DNA from 3 places in the Thauera sp. DNT-1 genome. Region 2 is predicted to be linked to each of the others. Evidence: riboswitches for the same ligand, from Rfam matches in the RefSeq annotation. Region 2 holds a riboswitch; each other region holds the start of a gene.
The links. A riboswitch is a leader RNA that binds a small molecule or an ion and turns the genes downstream of it on or off. The one in region 2 is predicted to bind cobalamin.
Positions count from the first base shown of each region.

Region 1: it holds a riboswitch for cobalamin, as region 2 does, so the genes downstream of both, ACZ5PP_RS10410 (energy-coupling factor ABC transporter permease) here and bluB (5,6-dimethylbenzimidazole synthase) in region 2, are expected to answer to the same signal.
Region 3: it holds a riboswitch for cobalamin, as region 2 does, so the genes downstream of both, btuB (TonB-dependent vitamin B12 receptor) here and bluB (5,6-dimethylbenzimidazole synthase) in region 2, are expected to answer to the same signal.

Region 1 is NZ_AP043752.1:2,248,876-2,253,174, forward strand. Features, by position in the region: gene ACZ5PP_RS10405 (DEAD/DEAH box helicase) at 1-1,156, shown strand, start outside; cobalamin riboswitch at 1,331-1,555, shown strand; gene ACZ5PP_RS10410 (energy-coupling factor ABC transporter permease) at 1,826-2,464, shown strand; gene cobM (precorrin-4 C(11)-methyltransferase) at 2,464-3,291, shown strand; gene ACZ5PP_RS10420 (sirohydrochlorin chelatase) at 3,288-4,202, shown strand; gene ACZ5PP_RS10425 (precorrin-8X methylmutase) at 4,216-4,299, shown strand, end outside.
Region 2 is NZ_AP043752.1:3,878,336-3,882,634, forward strand. Features, by position in the region: gene ACZ5PP_RS17905 (VPLPA-CTERM sorting domain-containing protein) at 1-46, opposite strand, end outside; gene ACZ5PP_RS17910 (VOC family protein) at 771-1,247, opposite strand; cobalamin riboswitch at 1,648-1,840, shown strand; gene bluB (5,6-dimethylbenzimidazole synthase) at 1,890-2,699, shown strand; gene ACZ5PP_RS17920 (nitrate- and nitrite sensing domain-containing protein) at 3,297-4,299, shown strand, end outside.
Region 3 is NZ_AP043752.1:2,270,118-2,274,416, reverse strand. Features, by position in the region: gene cobT (nicotinate-nucleotide--dimethylbenzimidazole phosphoribosyltransferase) at 1-515, opposite strand, end outside; gene ACZ5PP_RS10525 (Uma2 family endonuclease) at 512-1,114, opposite strand; gene cobU (bifunctional adenosylcobinamide kinase/adenosylcobinamide-phosphate guanylyltransferase) at 1,177-1,725, opposite strand; cobalamin riboswitch at 1,818-2,053, shown strand; gene btuB (TonB-dependent vitamin B12 receptor) at 2,185-4,026, shown strand; gene ACZ5PP_RS10510 (FecCD family ABC transporter permease) at 4,096-4,299, shown strand, end outside.

The DNA.
Region 1 (4,299 bases), 1.6 Mb from region 2:
CCACGTCGGCCAGAAGACGCTCGACCTCTCCGGCGTCGAGATCCTGGTGCTGGACGAAGCCGACCGCATGCTCGACATGGGTTTCATCCGCGACATCCGCAAGGTGCTCGCGCTACTGCCGAAGAAGCGCCAGAACCTGCTGTTCTCGGCCACCTTCTCGGACGAGATCCGCGAGCTCGCCCACGGCCTGCTGCACAACCCGGCAGAAGTGGAAGTCGCCCCGCGCAACACCACCGCGGAGCGCGTCGACCAGGCGGTGTACCTGATCGGCCAGAAGCAGAAGCGCGAACTGCTCGCCCACCTGATCAAGGAAAAGCAGTGGTTCCAGGCGCTGGTGTTCACCCGCACCAAGCACGGCGCCAACAAGCTCGCCGAGTACCTCACCAAGCACGACATCGGCGCCGCCGCGATCCACGGCAACAAGAGCCAGGCCGCGCGTACGCGCGCGCTGGCCCAGTTCAAGGACGGCTCCCTGCCGGTGCTGGTGGCCACCGACATCGCCGCGCGTGGCCTGGACATCGACCAGCTGCCCCAGGTGGTGAACTTCGAGCTGCCCAACGTCGCCGAGGACTACGTGCACCGCATCGGCCGCACCGGCCGCGCCGGCGCCGCCGGCAATGCGATCTCGCTGGTCGACAACGAAGAAATCAAGCTGTTGACCGCGATCGAGCGCGTCATCAAGCGCCGCATCGAGCGCGCCGTGGCCGAGGACTTCGTGCCCAGCGCCGGCGGCGAGGCCGCACACGACGCCGACCACCAGCGCGAACCGCTGCAGCGCCGCGGCGGCCGCAACGGCCAGGGCCGCAGCCCCGCCGCCGCGCCCGCGCGCAGCGAGCGCGCAGGCGGCGGACGTGCTCCGGCCCAGCCCGGCGGACGTGCCCCCGCGCGCACCCGCGGCGAGGCCGACGGCAATCGCGCGGCGCGCACGGGCGAGGCGCGCGAGCCCAACGGCAACCGCAGCTCGGCTCCGCGCCCGGACGTCGATGGCAACCGCGCCGTGCCGGCCCGCCGTGTCGAGGTGGACGGCAACCGCGCACCGTCCGCCAACCGCCGCCCGGAGGGTAACGCGCCCCGCCCCGCCGGCGCGAACCCGCAGCGCCGCCCGCAGCCCCGCGCCGCCCTGTTCGCCGCCAAGCCGGGCGGCGACAAGCGCTGAGCAGGACGACCGGAAACGGCGAGGCCGTCGGCGCGGGTCCGAGATTCGCATAACCCGCGCCGACGGCCGCATCGCGACTGGTGTCGCTCCCACGAAAACCGGCATCGCGACCGCGGCGCTCCCGTCCCCACCGCTGCACATCGCTTGCCTTCCTGCCCCAGCTTCGCCTATCCTTCGCTCCGCATTCGATCCGGGTGCCCTGTCATAACTTCATATGACAGGGTGAAACGGGAAGTCCGGTGACGTCGTCCGCCTTGCGCGCGCACGACCATTCCGGCGCAGCCCCCGCTGCTGTGAGCCTGACGAATCCGCCAACACGCCACTGAGCCTTGCGCTCGGGAAGGCCGGCGGAGGAGGAAGACGGCAAGCCAGAAGACCGGCCCGATCGAGTACGGAACCCGCACCCGCCTGCAAGTGGCGTCGTGCGCGGTTCCAGGTTGATGTGAGCCCCGGGGTGTGGGTTCGATCCGACTGGTTTTCCGCCGGCTGCCCGTGTGCGCCGGAAGCTCCAGCCGACTCGTCGTGCAAGCGGTCTCCAGGCAATGCCGTGCCCGGCGTGCGCTCGCGGTTTCACCGCGTGCGTACGCCCACCGGCAGCGCCGCGCCCGCATGCCGCCCCCCCGCCCGCGTGGTTCGCATCGTCGTTCCATGCACTCGTGGGGAGTCATCATGCACATCGAACCCGGCATCCTTTCCGGCGCCAAGATCGCCGCCGCCAACCTCGCCGCCACCGCGCTCGTCGCCGCCCAGGCGCCGCAACTTCTCAGGAAGCCGCAGCGCTTGCTGCGCACCCTGCTCGCAGCCCTGTTCTTCTCCGTCTTCATGCAGAGCTTCCATACGCCCGCCGGCGCATCGGAGCTGCACTTCATCGGCGCCATGCCGATCTACCTGACGCTCGGCTTCGTGCCCACCCTGCTCGGCTTCGGCCTCGGCCTGCTGCTTCAGGGCGGGGTCTTCGAGCCCGCCGACCTGCTGCATCTCGGGGTCAACTTCCTCTCGCTGGCCGTACCGCTGGTGGCGCTGCATGCCACGCTCGGCCGCAGGCTCGCCAGCGGCGCCGCGACGCGGGTGGGATCGGTGCTGAAGCTCGACGCCGCCTACTACGCCGGCGTCGCCGTCATGGTCGGCTTCTGGCTGGCCATGGGCGAGGTCGCCACGCCCTTCGCGGCATGGGCCGCCTTCGCCAGCGCCTACCTCCCGGTGGCGCTGATCGAGCCGGTGCTGACGGTCGCACTCGTCCGCCTGCTGCAGTCGCAGGCGCATCGTCCCCTCGTGCGGCTCTGCTTCGCCGTGCCGGCGCGCGGCTGATGACCGCGCTGCCGGGTACGGTCTGGTTCGTCGGCGCGGGCCCCGGCGACCCCGACCTGATCACCGTGAAAGGCCGCCGCCTGCTCGAGCGGGCGGGCGCGATCCTGTTCGCCGGCTCGCTGGTCGACCGCAGCGCGACGCAGTTCGCGCCCGCCCACTGCGAGATCCGCGACTCCAGGGACATGACGCTCGAGGGCATGAGCGCCTGGCTGCTGGACGCCTGCGCCCGCCATCCCGTCGTGGTGCGCCTGCAGACCGGCGACCCCGGCCTGTACGGTGCCCTGGTCGAGATGACGCGCCCGCTCGACGCCGCCGGCATTCCTTGGCGGGTGGTGCCGGGCGTGTCCTCGGCGATGGCCGCGGCCGCCGCCGCGGGCGAGACCCTGACCCTGCCGGAGGTGACGCAGACGGTGATCCTCACCCGTGTCGCCGGGCGCACGCCGATGCCGCCGGGCGAGGCGCTCGAGGCGCTCGCCGCGCACCGCACGACGCTGTGCATCTTCCTGTCGATCACGCTGCTGCACGAGGTGCAGCGTGCGCTGCGCGCCGCCGGCTGGCCGGAGGACGCCCCCATCGTGGTGGTGCACAAGGCGAGCTGGGCGGGCGCGGAGAAGATCGTGCGCGGCACGCTGGCCGACATCAAGCGCCGTTGCCAGGACGAGAAGATCGCCAGCCAGGCCATGATTCTCGCCAGTCCGGCGCTCGGCGCCCGCCTGTGGCCCGACCTCGCACGCTCGAAACTCTACGACCCGGGCTTCGGCCACCGCTTCCGCAAGGCGTCGATGCCGGCCGCCGCGGCCGGCATCGCCACCGGAGAAACCGCATGAACAAGACCGCCATCCTTCTCGTCGGCCACGGCTCGCGCAACCGCGAGGGCAACAAGGAGATCCTCCACTTCGCCGCACAATGGCGCGAACGCCACCCCGGCTGGCGCATCGAGACCTGCTTCATCGAGCACGCCGACGTGCTGCTCGACGAGGGCCTCGACCGCGCCGCGCACGCGGCGCGCCGTGTCGTCACGATTCCCTTCATCCTCAACGCCGCGGGCCACGTCAAGATGGAGCTTCCGGCTGCGATCGAGCGCGCCCGCGCCCGCCACCCCGGCGTCGCCTTCGCCTGCGCCCGCCACCTCGGCATGGGGCGCGAGCTCTTCGCCGTACTGCGCGGCCAGCTCGACCGCCTGCTGAGGCAGCTCGACATGCCCGACCCGCACACCACCGGCGTGGTGCTGCTCGGCCGCGGCTCCTCGGACGCCGGCGCCAACGGCGAGTTCGCCAAGATGGCGCGCTGGCTCTTCGAGGACGGCGACCACGAGCTGGTCGACCTCGCCTTCACCGGCGTGACCTGGCCGCGACTCGAAACCGTGGTGCAGCGCCAGGCCCGCCTGGGCATGACGCAGATCTGCATCGTGCCGGTGTACCTCTTCACCGGGGTGCTGATGGAGCGCATCCGGGCACAGGTCGAGCGCCTGCGGCGCCAGTACCCGCAGCTCGCCTTCGCGCTCGGCACCCACTTCGGCTTCGACGAGGGCATCTTCGCGCTGCTCGACCGCAGGGTCGACGACCACGAAGCACCCGAAGGCGGACTGCTGGAGTGCGACGGCTGCAGATACCGCCTCGCCGCCGAGGCCGTGCACCTGCACGAGCACAGCCCCACGCACGCCCGTCACGCCCCTGCGCACCACGAGCACGACCATGGCCATGCATACGCTCGCGCCCATGGCCACGCGCACGCCTGAAGCCGAACCCGCCATGCGCACCAACACCGTCACCGAACAGCTCACCGCCGCCGGGCGCGCGATCGAGCACGACTCCTTCGCCATCATCGACGCCGAG
Region 2 (4,299 bases):
CGGCTGCGAGCGACGCGGTCGCTGCGATGAGAGCAAGTTTTTTCATTGGCGCAATCCTTTAAAACTGGGACGTACCAACCCGGGGGCCGGCGTCTTCGTTGTTGAAAACAGGGCGATTGGTCACCGCTGGAACGTACAAAGCAATATCAGTGCCTGTTTTGCAAGTGCTTGATTTAAAGGGTTCTGTTGCTCTGGAGAGGACGTCGCGAGGGGGGCGGTGTAAAAAAATTCGACACTTCGGGGCAGGTGCTGCGCCGCCGCATCCACGGCGACGCGCAGCGACCGAGGCGCATCGCCTGCCGCGGCGCTGCAATCGCGACTTGCGTCGCTCCTACAGGAGATGCCGGGGTTGCGGTGCTTGCGGGCGTTCGGGGTGCGCTGTGGGAGCGACGCGAGTCGCGATCACGGCCGTCTCGCAGCCGCCGAGGTGCATCGCCTGCCGCGGCGCTGGATCGCGACTTGCGTCGCTCCTACGTGAAACGCCGGGGTTGCGGTGCTTGCGGGCGTTCGGGGTGCGCTGTGGGAGCGACGCGAGTCGCGATCACGGCCGTCCCGCAGCCATCGAGGCGCATTGCCTGCCGCGGCGCTGGATCGCGACTTGCGTCGCTCCTACGTGAAACGCCGGGGTGGCGGTGCTTGCGGGCGTTCGGGGTGCGCTGTGGGAGCGACGCGAGTCGCGATCACGGCCGTCCCGCAGCGACCGAGGCGCATCGCCTGCCGCGGCGCTGGATCGCGACTTGCGTCGCTCCTACATGAAATGCCGGGGGCGATCAGCTGGCGATGCGGGCGAAGGCTTCGACGACCTCGGGCGGGGCCTGGACAAGTTCGACGAGCACGCCCTCGCCGCCGATGGGGAATTCGTCGTTGCCCTTGGGGTGCAGGAAGGTGATGTCATAGCCCGCCGCGCCGCGACGGATGCCGCCGGGCGCGAAACGCACGCCGTTGGCGCCGAGCCATTCGACCGCCTTGGGCAGGTCGTCCACCCACAGGCCGACGTGGTTGAGCGGGGTGGTGTGCACCGCGGGCTTCTTCTCGGGATCGAGCGGCTGCATCAGGTCGACCTCGACCTTGAACGGCCCGGAACCCATCGCGCAGATGTCCTCGTCGACGTTCTCGCGCTCGGACACGAAGTTGCCGGTGACCTCCAGGCCGAGCATGTCGACCCACAGGGTCTTGAGCTTCTCCTTGCTCGGACCGCCGATGGCGATCTGCTGGATGCCGAGGATCTTGAACGGACGCTGGGACATGGTGCCTCCTGGGTGGGCGGTTGTGTCAAGAATTCATAATTATAGAGGAATCGAGCCGGCGCTGCGTCGGGAGGGCCAATGGCCGAGCGCCGGTTTCGTGGGAATCGCGACTTGCGTCGCTCCCACGTCCCACTCCGGGCGCCGGGCGCAAGGATGCGCGCGCCGGTTTCGTAGGAGCGACGCAAGTCGCGATCGGGCGGTGCATCTGCGAGGAGCGCTTATAGGTCGACGCGGGTGGGAATCGCGACTTGCGTCGCTCCCACGTCCCACTCCGGGCGCCGGGCGCAAGGATGCGCGCGCCGGTTTCGTAGGAGCGACGCAAGTCGCGATCGGGCGACCTCCCACCCCGCGCGGCGGTGTCCGCCTTGTTTTGCCCGCGGCCGCCTTTGCCGCTAAGCTTGCGCCCTCTCTGCTTCGAGGTGCCCGCGCGTGCGCGGGAGAATCGGGAAGGCGGTGCAATTCCGCCGCGCGCCCAGCGCCGTGTAGGGGATTGTCCGGGCGAGGTTCGCCCAGCCACTGGTCCACGAGGACCGGGAAGGCGCCCGGACGAGATGATCCGCAGCCGGAAGACCGGCCTCGAAGTGCATCCCGCAGTCGCCTGGTCGGTGGCTGCCCACTGCTCGACGACAAGGGGAATACTTCATGAGCAGCCCGACGCAGGCGCAGTGCGCGCCGGCGAGCGCCGACGCGTCCGCACCGATTCACGACCCGGCCGCCGCGCGCTTCCAGGCCAATCCGTTGTTCGACGCCGCCGAGCGCGCCGCCGTCTATCGCGCCATCCACACCCGGCGCGACGTGCGTGGCGAGTTCCTGCCCGACGCGATCCCCGACGAGGTGCTCGCGCGCGTGCTCACCGCCGCGCATCACGCGCCCTCGGTCGGCTTCATGCAGCCGTGGGATTTCGTCGTGGTGCGCTCGCGCGAGGTGCGCGCGAAGATCCACGCCGATTTCCTCGCCGCGCACGCCGAGGCCGAGCAGATGTTCGACGAGGGCAAGCGCGACACCTATCGCAACCTGAAGCTCGAGGGCATCCTCGAGTCGCCGGTCAATATCTGCATCACCTGCGACCGCAGCCGCCACGGCCCGGTCGTGATCGGGCGCACGCACATCGGCGCGATGGACGTGTACAGCGCGGTGTGCGCGGTGCAGAACCTGTGGCTGGCGGCGCGCGCCGAGAACCTGGGCGTGGGCTGGGTGAGCATCCTGCACCAGCAGGCGCTGCGCGAGGCGCTCGGCATCCCGCGCGAGATCGTGCCGATCGCCTATCTGTGCGTCGGCTATGTGCGCGACTTCCACGCGCAGCCGGAGCTCGAGGCCGCAGGCTGGTTGAAGCGCGTCCCGTTGCCCGAGCTGCTGCATTTCGACGGCTGGCAGCGCGGGCCCGATGGGGTGGGCGAGGGCTTGATCGAGGCCATCGGCCAGCTCCGCCCGAGCCCTCGAAGCGCCGCGTAGCCCCTTGCGGGCGCGACGCGAGTCACGATCGCACGATTCCGCGTGCGGCAGCGGGCGGTGGGGGCGGCGGGGCCGTGATCGCGACTTGCGTCGCTCCTACGGCAGCGCCAGGCGGCGGCGCTGGAAGGGAGCGCTGGTTCTGGTGGGAGCGACGCGAGTCGCGATCGCACGATTCCGCCTGCGGCAGCGGGCGGCGGGGGCGGCAGGGCCGTGATCGCGACTTGCGTCGCTCCTACAGCAGCGCCAGGCGGTGGCGCTGGAAGGGAGCGGTGGTTCTGGTGGGAGCGACGCAAGTCGCGATCGCACGATTCCGCCTGCGACAGCGGGTGGCGGGGGCGGCGGGGCCGTGATCGCGACTTGCGTCGCTCCTACAGCAGCGCCAGGCGTCGGCGCTGGAAGGGCGCGCTGGTTTTGGTGGGAGCGACGCAAGTCGCGATCGCACGATTCCGCGTGCGGCAGCGGGCGGCGGGGGCGGCAGGGCCGTGATCGCGACTTGCGTCGCTCCTACAGCAGCGCCCAGGCGTCGGGCTTGCACGGGTCTTGCTTGGGGGGATGTGCGGCCGCCGGTCGCAGACCCTCTTCTTGCCGGAGCCCTGCATGGAATCGATCCTCGCCTTTTTGGTCGCTGCGCGCCGTTGTGAGCTGCGCGAGCTCGAGCAACTGGCGCGCAGCTGCGAGCTGGTGCGGGCGGTGAGCGAGCTGGTGCATCGCCTGCAGGCCGAGCGCGGGTGCTCGAATCTTCACCTCGCCGCGGGTGGCAGGCACTTCGATGGCGATCGCGCGGCGTGCGTGGCGGCCAGCATCGAGGCCGATGCCGCGCTGCGGACCTGGCTGGAGCAGGCCGACGTCCTCGACGCGAGGGGCGGCGCGGCGCCGACGGGCGGCTCCCGCCTGCTCACCCGGATCGCGCTCGCGCTGCACGCCCTCGACGGGCTGCCCGCGCTGCGCGCGACGATCGCCGCCGGCCGCTGCACGCCGCACGAGGCCACGCAGCGATTCACGCAGGCGATCGCCGCGCTGCTGGCGCTGGTCTTCGAGGCGGCCGACATCGCGACCGATCCAGCCATCTCGCGCCTGCTGGTGGCGCTGTTCAACCTGATGCAGGGCAAGGAGTTCGCCGGCCAGGAGCGTGCGGCCGGTGCGGCCGCCTTCGCCGCTGGGAGGGCGAACGCTGCGGCCAACGCGCGCCATCCCGCCGAGCCCGACCTGCTGCATCTGATCGAGACGCAGGAGGCGTGCTTCGCGCGCTTCGCTGCCTTCTGCCCGCCCGAGGTGCGCAGCGCCTGGGATGCGGCGTGCCAGGCGATGCCGCTCGCCGAACTTGAACGCCTGCGCCGCAAGTTGCTCGCCGCGGGGAAGGGCGGGGTGCTGCCGTCGGCGCTCGCGGAGCCCTGGTTCGCATGCTGTTCGGCCCGGCTCGACCACCTGCGCGTGATCGAGGACCTGCTTGCCGGGGGATTGCGTGCGGCCTGTGCGGCGCGGATCGCCGCGCTGCAGCGCGATCCCGACTATCCCGAGGTGCTGATGTGCGCGCTGGCAGGGGGGGCGGACGCCGCCCCGGTGTTTCTCGCCGGCGGGGCGGACGAGCTGGCCGGAGTGC
Region 3 (4,299 bases), 1.6 Mb from region 2:
CCCATCTCGCCCAGGCCGATGCAGTTGCAGCCGTTGTCGGCGAGCGCATGGGCGAGACCGCGCCCGCGCTCGAGCGCGGCGTCGCGCTGCGCGGCGCTCATGGCCGGCTCTTCGATGTAGTTGGCTGTGCCGGGCGCGATCTTGGCGTCGATCAGCCCCGGGCGCTTGCCGAAGTCGTGGTTGACGCCGGCATCGACCACGGTGAGATCCAGCCCGAGCTGGCGGGTGAATACGTTGATCGCCGCGCCGCCGGCGAGGAAGTTCTCCACCATCTGCCAGGTCACGTCCTGCGGGTAGGCGGACACGCCGGCGCGCGCCGCGCCGTGGTCGCCGGCGAAGACGACGATGTGCGGCTGGCGCAGTTCGGGTTCCAGGGTCTGCTGCAGCAGCGCGATCTGGTGCGCGAGCCCCTCCAGGCGGCCGAGCGCGCCGCGCGGCTTGGTCTTGCGGTCGATCTTGTGCTGGATCGCGGCGGAGAGCAGCGGGTCGGGCGAGGCGATGGCGTAGGGCTTCATGCGGCAGGTGGCGGGGGTGGTGTGGAGGGAGGGGGGATGGGCGCCGGGTCGGAGGCGTCCGCGTCCGGCAGGTCGCGATAGAGGTCGGCGAGCGCGAGCTCGAAGTCGAAGGCGGGCAGGGCGAGGCGGGCCGTTTCTCCGCTCGCCTCGCTCAGCACCCAGCGCCCGTCCTCGCCGCGGGTGAAGCACTCGACGTGGGCACGGTCCTGCGACAGGAAGAGCACGGTCTTCAGCCCCGCAAAGCGGCGATAGGCGGCGAACTTGTCGCCGCGGTCATAGGCCTCGGTCGAGGGCGACAGCACCTCGGCGATGAGGATAGGGTCTTCCTTGACCTGGCGGCGGGCGCGGTCGGCGTCGGTGCAGGTGACGAAGACGTCGGGGTAGAAGAGGTCGTCCGACCCGGCCAGGCGCAGGCGGACGTCGGACATGAAGACGTTGCAGCGCGTGTGCTGCAGCCCGATCCGCAAAGCCATGTACATGTTTCCGGTCACGACGTTATGCACGTCCGACCCCCCCGCCCTCATGAAGGCCTCGCCGTTGAAGAACTCCCAGCGCTCGGGCTGCTCCGCCTCCCAGGCCAGGAAGTCTTCCCGCGTCATCTTGTGCTTCTGTGCAGGCGGCCCCACAGCCCTCTCCCGGAAAGTGTGCTTCGCCCCGAAGTTTAGCCTTCCTTCAGCACCAGCGGCAGGCCGGCGGCGACGAAGACAACCCGGCGGCATGCGCTCGCCACCATCTGGTTGAGCCGTCCGGCCTCGTCGCGGAACAGCCGTCCGAGCGGCGTCTCCGGCACCAGGCCGAGCCCCACCTCGTTGGCGACGAGGACGATGCGGCCGGGCAGCGTCGGCAGCACGGCGAGCAGCGCGTCGCGCTCGTGGCGGAAGCGCGGCAGGTCTTCGGCCGTGGCGCCTGCGGGAAGGGTGTGGGCGTCGGCGAGCAGGTTGGAGAGCCACAGCGTGAGGCAGTCGACGATCAGGCAGCGCTCGGCCGCGGCCTCGCGTCGCAATGTATCGGCGAGCGCCAGCGGCGCCTCGACCGTGCGCCAGCCCGCCGGCCGGTCGGCCTGGTGACGGCGGATACGCGCCGCCATCTCCTCGTCGAGCGCCTCGGCGGTGGCGATCACCGTGACCGCCAGCCCGGAGCCGGCGGCACGCCGTTCTGCCTCGCGGCTCTTGCCGGAGCGGGCGCCGCCGAGGATGAGTTCGCAGGTCATTGTCTTTGCTGGCCTTGCATGGAGGATTCGTCGTCGTTTTTTGCAGTGCACGATACCGGGCCGTACGGTATCATCCGCCCCCACTGCCCCGGAAGGGGCAACGCGTTATCGGTGCCCACGGGCGTTTCTCGCCCCGGGTTAAACGGGAAACAGGTGCGCGGCCCCTCGCAAACGAGGCCGCAATGCCTGTGCTGCCCCCGCAACGGTAAGTGCGCGCAAGGTGCGTCATGCAGCCACTGGGATGACATCCCGGGAAGGCGACCCACCCGTCCGGCCCCAGGCCGGCACAGCGCACGAGCCCGGAGACCGGCCGGAACGCGGATTGGCGGATGTGCCGCGGGGTGGCGGCGACGGGTGCGGTTTGTCTTGCTCTCTTCGTTTCTACCCGGGTCGCGGTGCGTCCATGTGAAGTTGCCATGGCGTGCGGGGACGCGCGGCATGGCGAAGGGAGTTCCAACAATGAAAATCCGTATTTCGGCCGTAGTTGCTGCGATCGCATCTGCTTTTCCCTGTGTAGCCATCGCACAGTCTTCGACTCCGCAGATGTCGGAGGTGGTGGTGACTGCGACGCGTACTGCCCGTACCGCAGACGAGACGCTGGCTGCGGTTACCGTCATTACGCGTGAGGACATCGAGCGCCAGCAAGCGCGTTCGGTCAGCGACCTGTTCCGTGGGCTGCCTGGCATCAGCGTGGGTAATAGCGGTGGGCGCGGTAAGGCGACCTCCGTCTTCATGCGTGGCACCGAGTCCGACCATGTGCTGGTTCTCATCGATGGCGTCAAGGTTGGTTCGGCGACGGCCGGCACTGCGGCGTTTCAGGACATGCCGGTCGATCTCATCGAGCGCGTGGAGATCGTGCGTGGGCCGCGCTCCAGCCTCTACGGTTCCGAGGCGATCGGGGGCGTCATCCAGATATTCACCCGTCGAGGCGGTGGGGCGGTGCAGCCATACTTCAGTGTGGGTGCGGGCTCTGATCGAACGTTCCGCTCTGCGGTTGGCGTCAGCGGTGGCGGTGAGCGCGCTTGGTATAGCGTCAACCTGAGCCGCGAGAGCACCGATGGATTCAATAGCTGCCGCGTCGAAGCGGCAGGCGTGGGCGGCTGCTTTACGGCCGAGCCGGATCGTGACGGCTATGACAACCTTTCCGGCAGCGCACGTGCTGGCTATCGCTTTGATAGCGGGGCGGAGTTCGACTTCAACTGGTTGCGCACCCATGCGGACAGCCAGTTCGACGGCGGCTTTCAGAACTACAGCGAATCCGTGCAGCAGACGCTTGGTGTGCGCTTTTCCATGTCACCGATGGACCATTGGCGCCTGACGCTGGCGGCGGGGCAGAGTCGTGATGATGCCGACAACTTCAAGGACGCGGCATTCGCTGGCCGTTTCGATACGGATCGTCGGACACTGTCGGCGCAGAACGACTTCGGAATCGGTGCTTCCGGCATGCTCAGCGTCGGCGTCGACCATCAGGACGATCGCGTCTCCAGCACGACGGCGTATCCGGTGACCCAGCGCGACAACCGTGGCGTGTTTGCTTTCTACCAGGGCAAGGCTGGGGCGCACGACTACGAGGTTGGCCTGCGTAGCGACGACAACGAGCAGTTCGGCACCCACAATACCGGCAACCTCGCCTGGGGCTATGCATTCTCCGATGGTCTGCGCGCGACCGCTGCGTATGGCACCGCGTTCAAGGCACCGTCGTTCAACGAGTTGTATTTCCCGTTCTACGGCAATCCGGCGCTCGAGCCTGAGACCGCGCGTAGCCTGGAGTTTGGCCTTGCAGGCGTGGCGGCATGGGGGCGCTGGTCCGCCAACGTGTTCCGCACCACTGTTGATGATCTCATTGCCTTCGATTCGTCGATCTTTGCAGCGAACAACGTTGACAAGGCCCGCATCCGTGGCCTCGAGGCGACCTTGGCCACGCGTCTCATGTCTTGGGACCTTTCTGGCAGTCTCACGCTGATTGACCCCGAGAACCGGTCCGAAGGACTGAACCGGGGGAATGTCTTGCCTCGCCGCGCAGAGCAGACGCTGCGTCTTGATGCCGATCGCGACCTTGGTGCCTGGCGTTTGGGTACCACGGTAGTGGCAGAGGGACGGCGATACGACGACCTGGCCAATCGCAACCGCCTGGCTGGTTACGCCACAGTCGATCTGCGTGCCGAGCACGCGTTGGGTCGGGACTGGCGAGTTCAGGGTACGCTGGTGAACATTTTCGATGCCGACTACGAGACAGCGCGCTTCTACGAGCAGCCGGGTCGAGGCGTCTTCGTCACGCTGACGTATCAGCCGCAGCGCTGATGCTGCATATGCCGGGCTCGCCCGGCGATCATCCCCACTCACGACTGATGCGCTGAACGCTTTTTCCCCATGCCCCGACGCAGGCTTGCTCCGCTGATTGCTCTGCTGCTGGCTGGCGCGCTGTGCGCAGTTGCGTTGGCGCTCAAGGCGGGCGACATCAGCGCGGGTTGGGGGCAGTTGTGGGCGGCTCTGCTGCCTGGTGGGGATCCGGCGCTGTCCGCTGTCATCCTCGAACTCCGCCTCCCCCGCGCCCTCGCCGCCTTCGCCTGCGGC